DNA from 3 places in the Brenneria uluponensis genome. Region 3 is predicted to be linked to each of the others. Evidence: predicted binding sites of a transcription regulator. Region 3 holds the regulator's gene; each other region holds the start of a gene.
The links. Region 3 encodes PhoB, which activates phosphate uptake and scavenging genes when phosphate is short. Its sites were predicted from a motif close to CTGTCATAAAACTGNCNNAT; they were not measured.

Region 1: a site for PhoB is predicted at 2,543-2,562, ahead of RS889_RS18200 (heavy metal response regulator transcription factor). Genes of this name have one in related genera too.
Region 2: a site for PhoB is predicted at 2,172-2,191, ahead of glpT (glycerol-3-phosphate transporter). Genes of this name have one in related genera too.

Annotation. Positions count from the first base shown of each region.
Region 1 covers NZ_CP135917.1:3,911,003-3,916,328, reverse strand. The annotation lists gene RS889_RS18210 (FMN-binding negative transcriptional regulator) at 1-128, opposite strand, end outside; gene RS889_RS18205 (heavy metal sensor histidine kinase) at 338-1,765, opposite strand; gene RS889_RS18200 (heavy metal response regulator transcription factor) at 1,762-2,433, opposite strand; gene RS889_RS18195 (hypothetical protein) at 2,682-3,308, shown strand; gene RS889_RS18190 (cytochrome b/b6 domain-containing protein) at 3,486-4,079, shown strand; gene RS889_RS18185 (molybdopterin-dependent oxidoreductase) at 4,072-4,866, shown strand; gene RS889_RS18180 (hypothetical protein) at 5,314-5,326, shown strand, end outside.
Region 2 covers NZ_CP135917.1:291,140-296,465, forward strand. The annotation lists gene yigL (sugar/pyridoxal phosphate phosphatase YigL) at 1-649, shown strand, start outside; gene glpT (glycerol-3-phosphate transporter) at 726-2,075, opposite strand; gene glpA (anaerobic glycerol-3-phosphate dehydrogenase subunit A) at 2,386-4,029, shown strand; gene glpB (glycerol-3-phosphate dehydrogenase subunit GlpB) at 4,019-5,281, shown strand; gene glpC (anaerobic glycerol-3-phosphate dehydrogenase subunit GlpC) at 5,278-5,326, shown strand, end outside.
Region 3 covers NZ_CP135917.1:3,669,322-3,674,647, forward strand. The annotation lists gene RS889_RS17085 (cobalamin-independent methionine synthase II family protein) at 1-619, opposite strand, end outside; gene phoR (phosphate regulon sensor histidine kinase PhoR) at 912-2,234, opposite strand; gene phoB (phosphate response regulator transcription factor PhoB) at 2,262-2,951, opposite strand; gene sbcD (exonuclease subunit SbcD) at 3,165-4,403, shown strand; gene RS889_RS17105 (AAA family ATPase) at 4,400-5,326, shown strand, end outside.

The DNA of each region.
Region 1 (5,326 bases), 240 kb from region 3:
TCACCGGAAAAAATAAAAGGAATGTGACTGATCTGGAGATCGGGGGTAACCAGGGTTCCAAAGGAATATCGTCTGAGAAAATATTTGCATTCCTCGGCACTCATGACGGTATCTTTATGATTTTTCATCCAATATCTCCTTGTATTTCTTCAGAGTGCGAAAGTTATATAATCTTCATCACAGGGATTTCTGGCGACCGGAGGGGTTACTTCAGACATAACGACGCTACAACCCATTAAAATAACAGTTTTTTCGTGACAAACATTACAAAGACAGGGCCTTTTCGGATGGGACCTTAGTGGGACACTGTTTTAATGATACGGCCATTATTATATTGCTATTCCACCGGGCAAGTTTGCGGGGGGCGATCAGGGAAGTAAAGGCTGAAACACAGGGTGCCGTCAGCATCGCAACGGGCCGTTGCATAGCCTTGATGCAACGTCATAATCGCCTGGACAATAGACAAGCCTAAACCAGTGGAATTGCCGCTACGGGTGCGGGCATTATCGGCACGGTAAAAACGGTCGAACAACCTGTCCATACTTTGTGTCGGAATAACCGGCCCCTGGTTAGTCACCTCGATTAGCCAGCCGCCGGCAGTACGGCGGCCGCACAGGATAATCTGGCTATGTTGATTGGCATATCGGATGGCGTTATCCACTAAATTGCTCAGTGCCCTGCGTAATAGTATGGCATCTGCCCACACTTGGCCGTGGCCCTGGCAATCCAATAAAAGCTCGCGCTCTTCTGCCAGACCTTCAAAATAGTCCGCTACTCTTGTGATCTCGGCGTTAAGTGATAACAGCGTCGGTTGAATCGCCGAATGCGCTTCCCCGGCTCGTGCCAGAAACAGGATATTTTCCACCAGGCGCGATATACGCTCTAGCTCCTCACTGTTGCGCACCAGTACGCTCTTGTACTCCTGCGCAGAACGGTGCTGATAAAGCGCCACTTGACAATGCCCCATCAATGCATTGATCGGCGTGCGTATTTCATGGGCTAAATCAGCCGAGAATTGGCTTAAGCGTTGATAGCCGTCCGCTAACCGATCGAGCATCTGGTTAAATGATCCGATAAGCTGGTGCAGTTCAGGGGGCGCACCCTGCTCCGATAGCCGGGTATCAAGCGTATCCGGATGAATACCCCGCGCTTGAGCCGCCATACGACGCAATGGCTTGAGACCTTGACGCAAAACCAAATATCCCATTACTGCTATCAGTATAAATGCGCCAATCGTCGCCTCAATAATGCGATTACGGTATTGTTCCAGCATCCGGGTCTCGTTGACCATCACGTGACCGGCGGTAATTTGTATTGTTTCTTGATCATCATTATCCACCAGCGCGCTGACAAAACGGATCGGCACGCCGTCGGGTGTTGTCGCCAGATGGACGGTTGCCAGGTTCAGCGGCTGGTCGGCGGGCACCGGCGTGACAGCAGGCAAGACATAACCGCGTGGATTGACATTAATCAAAGGGGGCTGTCCGGGCCGCTGGAAAACCAGAATATCCCACTCGTTGCCCAGCATATTTTCAAATAAGTGCGGGTTTTCACTGAGTCTGGATAGCGGGAATTGATTACTGAGCAAATTGCGGAAATACTCTACTCGACCGGACGTATGTATGCCGGCCATGCGCCGCATGGAATGGGCGATGTCACCATACAGGTAAAACCCCACGATGCTCACCACTAGCGCGGCAACAGCAGCGAACAGCAGTGCCGAACGCAGTGTCAGGGAAAGCAATGGCATTGGCGGCGTTTTCATTGCCGAGGCTCGCAGACATAACCGATACCGCGTACTGTATGGATCAATTTTAATTCAAACGGACGGTCTATTTTAGCGCGTAAGCGTTTAACCGCGACGTCAACCACGTTGGTATCACTGTCAAAATTCATATCCCACACTTGAGACGCTATCTGGGTACGGGATAAAACCTCACCCTGGCGCTGAACAAATAGCGCGAGCAGGGCAAACTCTTTGTTAGTTAGCACAACCGCCAGATCTCGCCGGGTTACTTTACGCCGTAATACATCAAGATGCAGATCCGCCAACCAATAGTCATTCTCTTCGCGGGTGACGCCGCGCCGGAGCAGGGTTCGGATACGCAATACCAACTCGGTAAATGAAAAGGGCTTTATCAAATAGTCATCCGCGCCTAATTCGAGACCATGGATCCTGTCCTGCACCCCGTCGCGGGCGGTTAGAAATAATACCGGCACATCGTTTTTTTTACGGATAATTTCCATAAGTTGCCAGCCGTCCAGCCCGGGCAACATGACGTCCAGTACGATCAGATCATAGGTTTGTTCCAGCGCCATAAACAGTCCGTCGGTACCGTTGCGAGCCAAATCCACACCATAACCCGCCTCACCCAGTCCTTTGCGCAAATATTCTCCGGTGCTGTGATCATCTTCGACTATCAATATACGCATCCACGGGGTCCTCGTCGTTCCACACCCGGCAAACCAGGCCGTTTATCATCGGCCCATGGCAGCCGAGCGACCAGTGTAGCAGTTCGTCCTCGGTTATTTGATGACAATATTGTCATCAAATGGTCATCTGGGGGAGCGGGTCGGTTTGCCAAGCTAACGATGTTAACTACGATTCAGGATAGAGCGGCATTGTATAAGTGTTGTACCTGGCGCCCAGGCGTTCGGCCAGACTGATAACAGGAGTGGAAATGACCAGACAGAAGATGTTAACAGGTATCTTATTGGGAGCCCTAACGCTAGGTAGCTTTGCGGCGATGGCGGCAGATGCACCGGGCAAATCGATGGCCATTTTACGCGGTACCCTAACCAAGATAAGTGGCGATCATCTACAGGTAACCGATCGAAAAGGGGGGAACCATGAGGTGACATTCACCAGTAAAACCAGCTTTATCGCAGTGACACAGGGTAAAATCAGCGACATTAAACCCGACAGCTTTATTGGCACTGCGGCGGCGCCTCAGCCGGATGGTACGTTAAAAGCGCTGGAGGTCCATGTGTTTGATCCGGTGCTGCGTGGTTCGGGTGAGGGGTTCAGACCCTGGCAAGGCGCGGATGGCAAGGTTGGCACCATGACCAACGGCACGGTGGGGCAGTTGGTGAATGCTAATGGCCGAACAATGACCGTTAAGTATCAACATGGTGAGAAAAAGATCGTTGTGCCGGAGGATGTGCCAGTTGTGTTGTTGTCATCTGGAGACTCATCGCTGCTTAAAATGGGCGCCCATGTGATTCTATTCCCGGCCGCCGGCGACTCGAAGCCTATCGTTGCGGGGCGGATGATTGTCGGCGTCAACGGTATTATACCGCCGATGTAATCCAATCCGACTTGAGGCCATATCCATTCAGGCCGGGATGCCCAACAGCTTTTTCGGCCGGTTCACCGAAGTGTGGTGCATGCAGGTGTTGTTCACGAAGGTCTGGTTTATGGAGGTCTTGTGGGAAAATCCGCCAAGTTGCCTAAAATCCGAATTCATCGCGCGCCGGTGCGGATTATGCACTGGTTAAACGTGCCCATTATCGGTGCGATGTTGATGAGCGGGTGGGAAATTTATAATGCGTCTCCGCTGTTTGGCTTCACTTTCCCTCCTGCGCTGACACTCGGGGGCTGGTTGGGTGGGGCGATTGCCTGGCATTTGGCGGTAATGTGGGCCTTGGTAGCCAATGGTCTGCTTTATCTGTTATGGGGACTGTGCAGCGGCCATTTTCGCCACGATTTTTTACCGGTGACGCCGTGTTCGTTGCTGGTGGATATCAAACTGGCTTTGACGCTGCGTTTAGAACACCGGCTTGGGCGCTATAACACGGTGCAAAAGGCGCTTTATCTGTTGGTGCTGCTATGTGGTCTGGTGCTGGTTTTGTCCGGTTTGTCGATTTGGAAACCAGTACAGCTATCCTATTTGGTAATGGTGTTTGGCGGGTTTGATCGGGCGCGTTATGTCCATTTTTTCGCCATGGCCGGCATCGGGCTGTTCGTCATCGTGCATATGGCGATGGTGATAATGGTTCCCTCGACCTTGCTGCCAATGATCACCGGCTCCGCGAAGCCGAACGCTAAGCGTGGACGACAGGAAATCAATCATGACTGAGCTTGAAAAGAACCGCAGCAATGATCATCCGGCGGCACCACGAACCCAACTCCAACTGGAACCCGCGCAACAAAAGCAGTTGCATTGCTTGCAACGCCGTTTGCTGTTGCGTTCCGGCCTGACGCTCGGTGCGTTGACCCTGCTTAGCGGCTGCAATATGCAAGACGGCGACCAGGTGGACAAAGTACTTTGGGCGATGTCCCGCTGGAACGATCGGGTTCAGGGGTGGTTGTTCGGGGGTAGGCGGTTGGCACAGACCTACGCGGCCGATCAGATAACCCATCCGTTTCCATTCAATGCCTTTTACCCAGAGGACAATGTGCCGGAGATTGATTTGTCGAGCTACCGTCTGGAGGTCTCTGGCCGGGTTGCTGACAAACAACCCTGGACCCTGGAGAAACTGCGAGCGCTGCCACAACAAAGTCAAATTACCCGACTGATTTGCATTGAAGGCTGGAGCGCCATTGGTCAGTGGAGTGGCGTACCGCTAAGTACCTTTTTACAACGCATAGGCGCAGACCTTCACGCCGCATTTGTCGGTTTTCGCTGTGCCGATCGCTACTATTCGAGTATTGATATGGCCACCGCGCTGCATCCGCAGACCACGCTGGCATTGGACTTTAGCGGTAAAACTTTGCCGGATTCCTACGGTTTTCCGCTGCGTTTGCGCCTTCCCACCAAGCTGGGTTTTAAAAATGCCAAGCATATTGTCGCCATCTCGGTAAGTAACACTTATCCGGGAGGATATTGGGAAGATCAGGGGTATAACTGGTTCAGCGGTCTCTAACCTGGCATCTTATGCTACGCAAATGTAGTCTCGTCCTTGACGCTTGGCTTGATAAAGCGCAGGGGCGATACTTCTGAAAATGCTAAAGATAACCACCAATGCAATGCCGAATCATCAAATCAACCCTTTGGTAGAAGGGCAGGCTTCGAAATCCTCTAGTTCAAAAGCGGTATTCATCACGCATTGCCCCGCTGTACTGATCACGCAAATCGATACCTCAGTGGTTAATCTGGCTGTACAACCTAAGCATGGCGACGGTGATCTACGATCCTGGTGTGAACGATTTTTCACCACCTTGGGACGTTTTTTATTCTTCGCGCGTTGGACAATAGGAGAATTCTGCCCATTCTCATCCTGTCATGTGTGATTTTTTGTTAAAACAACTTAACTTTGTATCTGTATGCTGGTTTGGCATCCTGCTGAACAGATAATTTTAAGGCGCTAACGATGAAACAACTCA
Region 2 (5,326 bases), 1.7 Mb from region 3:
AATCCGCGATAATCTGGCGATCACTGCGTTTATGATTACGTCAAACGGCGCCCGTGTACATAATTCGGACGGTGAGTTGATCTTCAGTCACAATCTGGACAGTGACATTGCACAGGAGCTGTACGGCATGATATTTCACCGCCCGGATATCATGACCCATATTTATCGTCATGATGACTGGTTTATTAGCCGTCCGCGTCCGGAAGAGGAGCGTTTTTTCCGGGAGTCGGTGTTCAAATACAAAATTTTTGATCCTGATGTGTTGGGAACTGATGGCGTGGGTAAAGTCTTTTTTACCTGCGAGGATCACAATAAGTTACTGCCGCTGGAAGATGCGCTCAACGCGCGCTGGGGTGATCGGGTCAATGTCAGTTTTTCCACATTGAGCTGTCTGGAAGTGATGGCCGGTGGTGTTTCCAAAGGTCATGCGCTGGAACAGGTGGCGAAAACCATCGGTTTTACTATCAAGGATTGCATCGCGTTCGGCGACGGTATGAATGATTATGAAATGCTGTCGATGGCGGGCAAGGGGTGCATAATGGCAAACGCCCATCAGCGGCTGAAAGATTTACTGCCTGATCGAGAAGTGATCGGCACTAATATTGATGATGCAGTGCCCAAATATCTGCGTCGTATGTTCCTGAAGTAAGTGTTGAACGGGCGAATAAGTGCAGGGATGGCAATACTAAGGGCGTTCCCGGTAGGGAACACCCTGAATGACAGAGTTAAGCGAATTTTTCTATTTTTTCTTTATGCTTTCTTTCTTGGATCATGGTCAGTGAAAGCAATAGTATCGCCAGCACACTGCCGCCGATCATCACCATGAATCCTCCGTTCCAGCCGAAGAAATCAACGGTATAACCGACAATAGCGCTGGCCGCGACCGAACCACCCAGATAGCCAAACAGTCCGGTAAACCCGGCAGCGGTACCGGCGGCTTTTTTCGGTGCCAGTTCCAGTGCATGTAGACCTATCAGCATGACCGGTCCATAAATCAGGAAGCCGATGATGATCATGCAAGCCATGTCAATCCCCGGATTGCCGGCTGGGTTCAGCCAATATACAACGGTGGCGATAGTGACCAGCATCATGAAGAACACGCCGGTTGCGCCGCGGTTGCCCTTGAACACGTTGTCCGACATCCAGCCACACAGCAATGTACCGGGAATCCCTGCATATTCGTACATGAAGTAGGCCCAGGACGATTTATCCAGTGCGAAGTGCTTCACTTCTTTCAAATAGGTCGGTGACCAGTCGAGAATGCCGTAGCGCAGCAGATAAACAAATACGTTCGCTATTGCGATGCACCACAACAGCTTGTTGGGGAAAATATACTTCATGAAGATTTCTTTGGCCGTCAGTTCCTGTTCGGTTTTTTCGTCATAATCTGGCGGGTAATCGTCTTTATACTCTTCAATCGGTGGCAGACCACAGGACTGCGGTGTATCCCGCATCATAAAGAAGGCAAACAGCGCTAACAAAATAGCCGCCAGTGCCGGCATATACAGCGCCGCTTTCCAGTCATTGAACCAGAACATCCCCAGCAGAAACAGCAGCGGCGGAAGTCCGCCACCCACGTTATGGGCGCAGTTCCAGACAGAAACCACGCTACCGCGTTCTTTCTGCGACCACCAGTGCACCATGGTCCGTCCGCACGGTGGCCATCCCATGCCCTGGAACCAACCGCACAGAAACAGCAAGACAAACATACTCATAATGCTGGAGGTCGCCCAAGGGACGAAACCCATGAACAGCATTACCGAAGCGGCCAGAATTAACCCGGCTGGCAGGAATACGCGTGGGTTGGAGCGGTCAGATACCGAGCCCATGATGAATTTGGAAAAACCGTAGGCGATGGAAATACCGGATAATGCAAAACCCAGATCGCCACGGGAAAAACCCTGTTCAATCAGATAGGGCATTGCCAGCGTAAAGTTTTTTCTTACCAGATAGTAAGCCGCATAACCAAAAAAGATTCCCAGAAAAATTTGCCAGCGCAGACGACGGTAGTGTGGATCTATCTGATCCTCTGTGACGCGTGGACGGTGCATTGCTGGTTTAAAGATACTCAGCATAAAATCCCCCTGATGAGGTAAAGTGTTAATGTTTGTTCTATAACGCTCATAAAGGGTATCGAATACGCTTGCGTTCCGGTGTGAGTTATCGCGCAATTGTTACACTTTTATGAATATTAGTGATATTTTGTGCTGTATTTAACAAAAGTAAGATGATATTTATTCGTCAATAAGTGACATAAGTCATAAAATTAACCACGTTGGGATTTTTATTTTTCGTTTATTGCTCGATTTTGTTCTTTATCAAACATTATGGGTTGTTTTTATGCCCAAATGAATAATGGAATGATCAAGATGAAGTGAGGCGGTTATGGGAAACAACGGGTCCTATCGTGAAACGGATGTCATTATCATCGGTGGTGGCGCAACGGGGGCAGGAACCGCACGCGACTGTGCTTTACGCGGATTACGTTGTCTTCTGCTGGAGCGTTATGACATTGCGACTGGCGCGACAGGTCGTAACCATGGCCTGCTGCACAGTGGTTCACGCTATGCGGTGACGGACGGAGAATCCTCCCGCGAGTGTATTGAAGAAAATCGTATCCTGCGCCGTATTGCCCGTCATTGTGTCGAGCCTACTGACGGCCTGTTTCTGACGCTACCGGAGGACGATCTGGCGTATCAGTCGCAGTTTATCGCGTGTTGCCAGCAGGCCGGGATCAATGCCCAGGCTATCGACCCGAAAGAGGCTCTGAGACTGGAACCCGCTGCCAATCCATCATTGACGGGCGCGGTACGGGTGCCGGACGGTACTATCGATCCTTTTCGCCTGACGACGGCAAATATGATTGATGCGTGTGAACATGGTGCGGAAGTCCTGACCTACCATGAAGTCATCGGCTTGATTCGGCAGGGGGATCGGATCACCGGTGTGCGCGTTTTCGACCATAAAAAAGGGATTCAGTCAGAAATCCATGCCCGGATGGTGGTAAACGCTGCTGGTATTTGGGGACAGCACATTGCGGAATATGCTGACTTACGGGTACGTATGTTCCCGGCGAAAGGGGCGCTGTTAATCCTTGGTCATCGCATCAACAATATGGTGATCAACCGCTGCCGCAAACCAGCGGATGCCGACATCCTGGTACCCGGTGACACCATTTCCTTGATTGGTACGACATCTACACATATCGATTACGATCAGATAGACAACATGATCGTGACGCCCGCTGAAGTGGAAACGCTGATGCGTGAAGGTAGCAAACTGGCGCCGCAACTGGCGAAAACCCGAATTCTGCGTGCTTATGCTGGCGTTCGTCCGCTGGTGGCCAATGACAACGACCCTACCGGTCGCAGTGTGAGTCGCGGCATCGTTCTGCTCGATCACGCCAGTCGCGACGGGCTGGAAGGTTTTATCACCATCACTGGCGGCAAGCTGATGACGTACCGGCTGATGGCCGAGCGGGTCACGGATAAAGTCTGTGAAAAGTTGAATCACTCCGTGGCCTGTACTACCGCCTCCCGCCCATTGCCGGGTTCCGAAGCGGTGGTATCCGATAAACCGATGGCCGCCTCATCGCTCTCCGCTCCTTTGCGTGGTTCGGCGATTTATCGTCACGGACGGCGCGCTGAACAAGTGGTCAGCGGCGATCGTGTTGATAGCAGTCTGGTCTGTGAGTGCGAAGCGGTAACGGCGGGAGAAGTGCGCTATGCAGTGGAGTCGCTACAGGTCAATAACCTGATCGACTTGCGTCGCCGCACACGGGTGGGGATGGGAACCTGTCAGGGTGAATTGTGTGCCTGCCGCGCCGCGGAGCTGTTGTGCAAACTGGGACAATCCACACCACAGCAATCGGTAGCCCAACTCAGTCAGTTTTTAAATGAGCGTTGGAAAGGCGTTCGTCCGGTTGCCTGGGGTAATACCCTGCGGGAAAGCGAATTTACCAGTTGGGTTTATCAAGGATTATGCGGCTTGACCGCCAGTGATTGTCAGGAGAACAGTGATGCGCTATGACGTGGTAATTATCGGTGGTGGCCTGGCGGGATTAACCTGCGGTATCCGTTTACAGGAGCAGGGGAAACGATGTGCCATCGTCAGTGCCGGACAGAGTGCATTGCATTTCTCCTCTGGTTCTCTGGATCTACTGTCAGCTTTGCCGGACGGTACTGCTGTCATGCAACCCGTCGATGCGTTGGCCGCGTTAGCTGAACAGGCGCCACAGCATCCTTACACGTTGATGGGAAAGTCCTGCGTAACGCAATTGATTCCCGAGGCAGAAGCATTGCTGTCACGCAGCGGTTTATGGTTGCGAGGTGAAGGTTCGGACAACCATCAGCGCATGACACCATTGGGAAAATGGCGCCCATGCTGGTTAAGCCCGGCAGATAGCGTTACGCGTGGTTTGGCGGGGACACCAGAATGGCGTAATCCACTAGTGGCGGGAATTGACGGGTTTCTTGATTTTCAGTCTCGCATGGTTGCTGGCGAGCTACAGGCACAAGGCATCGCCGCTCACAGCGGCGATCTGAAATTACCGGTTCTGGATCGGCTGCGACAAAACCCCAGTGAGTTTCGAGCGGTAAACCTTGCTCGTGTGCTGGACCAGCCAGCAAGTCTGGTGGGGCTAACAGAAGAGTTGATGCGGCTCTCGCATGACAATGATGCCGTTATCCTGCCTGCTTGCGTCGGCCTGGAATCCTCTGCACCGCTGGAGCAACTGCGTAGAGCGTTGGGTAAACCGGTCGGGCTACTGCCAACATTACCTCCATCACTGTTAGGACTGCGTTTATATCATGCGCTGCTGAGCCGTTTTCGCCTGTTGGGGGGGATGTTCATGCCCGGTGACCGAGTATTGGGTTCGGTACAACTGCCGCAGGATGTGGCGATTTATACCCATAATCACGGTGATATTCCACTGCATGCCCGACGGGTCGTACTGGCCAGCGGTAGCTTTTTCAGTAACGGGCTGGTGGCGGAATTTGACCAGGTTTCCGAGCCGGTGTTCGGGCTGGATGTTTATTTCCATGCCCAACGCGAAGACTGGAGCCAGTCGAATGTCTTTGCGGTTCAGCCGTATCTGCAATTTGGTGTCATTACTGACAACCAACTTCATCCCTACATCAAGGGACAGACTCAACCTAACCTGTATGCCATCGGCGCGGTTCTACAGGGATTTGATCCATTACAGCAAGGGTGCGGTGCGGGAGTATCAATACTTAGCGCCTTATATGTCGCCGATGCCGTGCTGATGGAGGATAAGCAATGAGCCTGACGGATAACAGTTTTGAGAATTGCATCAAATGCACCGTTT
Region 3 (5,326 bases):
GGATTTGGCGCTTCTGATCGTCAGAACACAGATAAGCCCATACCGTGTCATCCAGTTGCAAATAACGGCAACCTGCATCATAAAACGCTTTAATGGCATCACGCCAAGTCTGAGCCAAATCGTCAAAGTAGGCGCCCAGATCGGGGTAAATGGTGCTATCAATAGCCTTACGACCGCCACGAAAATGCATCACGCTTGGACTGGGTATGGTCATCTTCGCCACCGCATCGCCCGCAATAGCGTTCAGATAACGGAAGTCTGCCAGCATGGGATGCTGTGGGTTGAAACTCACTTTACCGGTTACTTTTATGCCACGGGACTTGGTCTGAATACCGTTGAACTGAATGCCTTGCTCGGCTTCATAACGCTCAACACCGTTCAACCCTTCAAAAAAATCGAAATGCCACCAGGCACGACGAAATTCACCATCAGTCACCACCTGCAATCCGGTGTTCCGCTGCAACTCAACCGCACGCAGAATTTCCTGATCTTCTATGTTCCGCAATTGAGCGGCGCCAATCTCACCAGCCTGAAACTGCTCACGGGCCTGTTTAATTGCTGTGGGACGCAACAAACTACCGACCACGTCGGCACGAAACGGAGGAAGTGTTTGTGTCATGTTTTGCTCCTGACAGCCTGTTGACAGCGCAATTACTGTCACAGAGTTATAGTTTCATTATAAAATAATTACGCCGCTGTATTTAATGGACATCTAGACGGCTAAAAGTGGGAGCATCTTGGCATGAGTATTAATCAAGGACAAGGGAGTAATTTTCACATCACATGAAATAAATTCATCTTCCCGTGACAAATACTCATGAATGTATAGCGAGGTTGGGTACCGCAAACAACACCGAGCAGCAACAACGTAGCTGCGGCGGTGTGATAGCGGATTTCATCAGGTATTTCCGTCAGGCTAACGGTTTAGCCGTATTTTGGTTCAGGGCGGAAGACACTATCAACCGGTTTGGCAGGGTAAACATAAAGCGAGAACCGATACCTTCTTCGCTAATAACTTCCAGCTTGGCGTCATGATGGCCAAGGGCGTGTTTCACGATAGCCAGCCCCAGTCCGCTACCCCCGGTCTGGCGGGAACGGGCTTTATCCACACGATAAAACCGCTCGGTCAGGCGAGGTAGATGTTTGGGGGCAATACCTGGCCCGTTATCGCTCACCTGAAACTGTGCGCCCGACGGCGTCTGTTGCCAGCACACCTCAATACGGGTTCCCTTCGGCGTATGATTCACCGCGTTATACACTAAATTGGAAACCGCGCTGCGCAGCTGATCTTCATTACCGAACACTTTTAATTGTTCATTAACACGAAAAATGATCTCATGGCGCCCTTGACTCAGCGTCTCCGCTTCACGCTGTAACACCCGCAGCATCAGCGGAATGTCCACTTCCTCGCTCAGATCGATAGCGGTTGCCGCCTCGATGCGGGATAGCGTAAGCAGTTGTTTAACCAGACCATCCATCCGCCGCGTCTGCTCCTGCATGGTATTGAGCGCCTTTGCCTGTAAAGTGGCATCCAGCGATTCATCACTCATCATTTCCAGATAACCTTGTAACACTGTCAATGGTGTACGCAGCTCGTGACTGACATTAGCAAAGAAATTACGGCGGGCACCTTCAAGCTGATGCATTTGTGTCACGTCGCGAGCCACTATCAGCAACTGCCCTTCTGAATAGGGCATCACGCGGAACTCGACATGATACGAATTATTCAACAGCAACATCAGCGGTCCACTGAAGTCCCGTAACTGCATATATTCGGTAAATTCCGGATAACGCAGCAGATTGAGAATATTTTGACCATTATCCTCTGGCCAACGGAATCCCAGTAAATGCTGGGCTAGCCGATTACACCAGATCATGGTGCCTTCTTCTGTGGTGATCACTACCGCGTCAGGTAGTGACTCAGCGCCGCTGCGAAAACGTTTGATCAACAGCGCCAGTTCGCGTCGACGTCGACGGTTGCGCAACTGCATCTGATAGAGACCATAAAACAGCGGTTCCCAGCTCCACCGACCGGGAGGTGGCGTCATGCTGCGGTCAATCCACAGCCAATGAGAGAGTTTAAGCTGATTGTAAAAATTCCAGCATAAAGCCGCCAAAACAAAGACCAGAAGAAACCAGGGCAGATAACCAAAAATCAGCCCAAGCAACACAGCAGGAGTACAAAAAAAAGCCAGCTCCAATGCCAGCTTTTTCCAGGATAAACGTTCTAGCACGTTAGAAAATCTCCCAAACTAACGCTGTCAGTAACGCGTCGAGAAACGATAACCGGTTCCACGAACCGTCTGCACCATTTTGTCATGCCCACTGGTCTCCAGCGCTTTACGAAGACGGCGGATATGAACATCAACAGTACGATCCTCAACATAAACGTTAGTGCCCCAAACATGATTCAGCAACTGTTCACGACTATATACCCGTTCAGAGTGCGTCATAAAGAAATGCAGCAATTTAAATTCAGTTGGCCCCATATCCAGCGCGTACTCATCCGTCGTCACTCGATGTGAAGAAGGATCAAGGCTTAACCCGCGCATTTCAATCACTTCATCCACCGCCATGGGTGAAATCCGACGCATCACAGCCTTGATACGCGCTACCAGTTCCTTGGGGGAAAATGGTTTGGTAATGTAATCATCCGCACCAACTTCAAGCCCACGCACCCGATCTTCTTCTTCTCCGCGCGCGGTAAGCATCATTACCGGAATATCCCGGGTCAGTGTTTCACGTTTCATGTGCTTGATGAATTGCAGGCCTGAACCGCCAGGCAGCATCCAGTCAAGCAGAACCAATTCAGGGTATGGTTCAGTCAGCTGGTTTATCGCGCTATCATAATCTTCCGCCTCAACTGGCTGATAACCGTTCTGTTCCAGCACAAAGCACACCATTTCACGGATAGGCGCTTCATCTTCCACAACCAAAATACGTCTTGCCATCGTTAATCCTGCCATTAATCATCGCTATTAGCGTGCGGAATGCATTATGCGTCACTTTTGTGACAGATTTATGAACAGAAACCTGCCCCCGGGTCCACTCTTCTGGTCTGATTTAACCTGACGTAATTACTGCTATTCTTTGCGACAGCACTAAACTGACCACCTATAATCGCCGATGATAACTATTACATAACCCCATCAGCAGGGAGTTTCATGCGAATTATTCACACTTCTGACTGGCATCTTGGTCAATATTTTTATACCAAGAGCCGTGCCGCTGAACACCAGGCCTTTCTATGCTGGTTGATTCATCAAGTTCAACAACACGATGTGGATGCAGTAATAGTAGCAGGTGACATTTTCGATAACGGAACCCCGCCCAGCTATGCACGGGAGATGTATAACCGTTTTGTCGTGGATTTGCAGCACACCGGTTGCCAGTTGGTGATACTTGGCGGAAACCATGACTCAGTGGCCACGCTGAACGAATCCCGTTCCCTGCTGGCCTGCCTGAACACGCAGGTCATCGCCAGCAGCGATAACGATATTGACCGGCAAGTGCTGGTACTGAATAACCGTCAGGGGGAACCGGGTGCCCTACTGTGCGCCATTCCTTTCCTGCGTCCGCGCGATTTGCTAACCAGCCAGGCTGGCCAGTCTGGTGCAGATAAACAGCGAGCGCTGCTGGACGCCATTGCCGAACATTATCAGCACTGCTACCAGGTTGCCTGTCAGCGACGTGATGAGCTGGGATTACCCTTGCCCATCATTGCTACTGGTCACCTTACCACTGTCGGTGTCACGACATCGGATTCAGTGCGTGATATTTATATTGGCACGTTGGAAGCCTTTCCAGCTCAAATCTTTCCCCCCGCCGATTATATTGCCCTCGGACACATTCACCGCCCTCAACGAATCGCAAAGACCGAACACATTCGTTATAGCGGCTCCCCCATCGCATTGAGCTTTGATGAGTTGAATCACGAAAAATCCGTTTATCTGGTCACGTTTGACCAAGGATCACTCCACACTGTCGATACATTGACCATCCCAGAAACACAGCCGATGCAGTTGATCAAAGGCGATTTGGTAGAAATTGAACGTCGCCTGAACGGATTCAGGGAGTATCAGGGAGCATCGCCAGTCTGGCTGGATATTGAAGTCGCCACACAGGACTACCTGAATGACATTCAGAAACGGATTGAAGAACTGACGGTGGGGCTACATGTTGAAGTGCTGCTACTGCGCCGGGCGCGGGAACAACATTTACAAATGCTGATACAACAGGAAAAAGAGACACTGAACGAACTGAAACCAGAAGAGGTCTTCGAACGGCGCCTGGCGTTGGAGCCCGACCTGGAGACACCACGTCGACAACGGCTTCAGACACTGTTTACACAGGTCATGCATGACATCGAACAGGATGAACATCGGCAGGAGGACAAGGTATGAAAATACTCAGCCTGCGTTTAAAAAACCTCAACTCGCTACAAGGCGAGTGGAAAGTTGATTTCACCCGCGAACCTTTCGTCAGTAATAGCCTATTTGCCATCACCGGGCCGACCGGTGCTGGTAAAACCACACTGCTCGACGCCATCTGTCTGGCGTTATATCACCAGACACCGCGGCTGAAAGTGACACCCACTCAGAATGAACTGATGACGCGACATACCGCTGAGTCGCTGGCCGAAGTTGAATTTGAAGTCAAGGGTATTGCCTATCGAGCCTTCTGGAGTCAACGTCGGGCCCGTAATTCACCGGAAGGGAATCTACAACCACCGAAAGTCGAGCTAGCCCGGTGTGCCGACGGCAAAATTCTGACAGAAAAGATCAATGACAAGCTGGCAATGATTGCCGATATCACCGGCCTTGATTTCGACCGGTTCACCAAATCCATGCTGTTATCCCAGGGGCAATTCGCCGCTTTCCTCAACGCTGACGCCAACGAACGGGCAGAATTACTGGAAGAGCTGACAGGTACGGAGATTTACGGCCTCATTTCCGAACGGGTATTTGAACAGCATAAAGAAGCACAGGTTCAATTGGATACATTCCGCGCACGCGCCAGCAGCATCGAACTGCTAAGTGATGAACAGCGTGCGGAACTGGAACATCAGTTGTCAGCACGACAACAACGAGAGCAGTCACTGAGTCTACAACGTGATGAAATCCTCGCACATCAGCGCTGGTATGAAACACTGGCGCAATGTCAGCAGGCGCTCACTGCCACGCAACAGCAGCGCAGTCAGGTAGAGCAGATGCAACAACAGGCTCGACCACAACTGGAACGATTGGCGACAAGTGCGCCAGCGGAAAAATTACGCCCTCTTTATGATACGCAAGAACGATGTCAACGTGAAAAAACGTTACTGGCC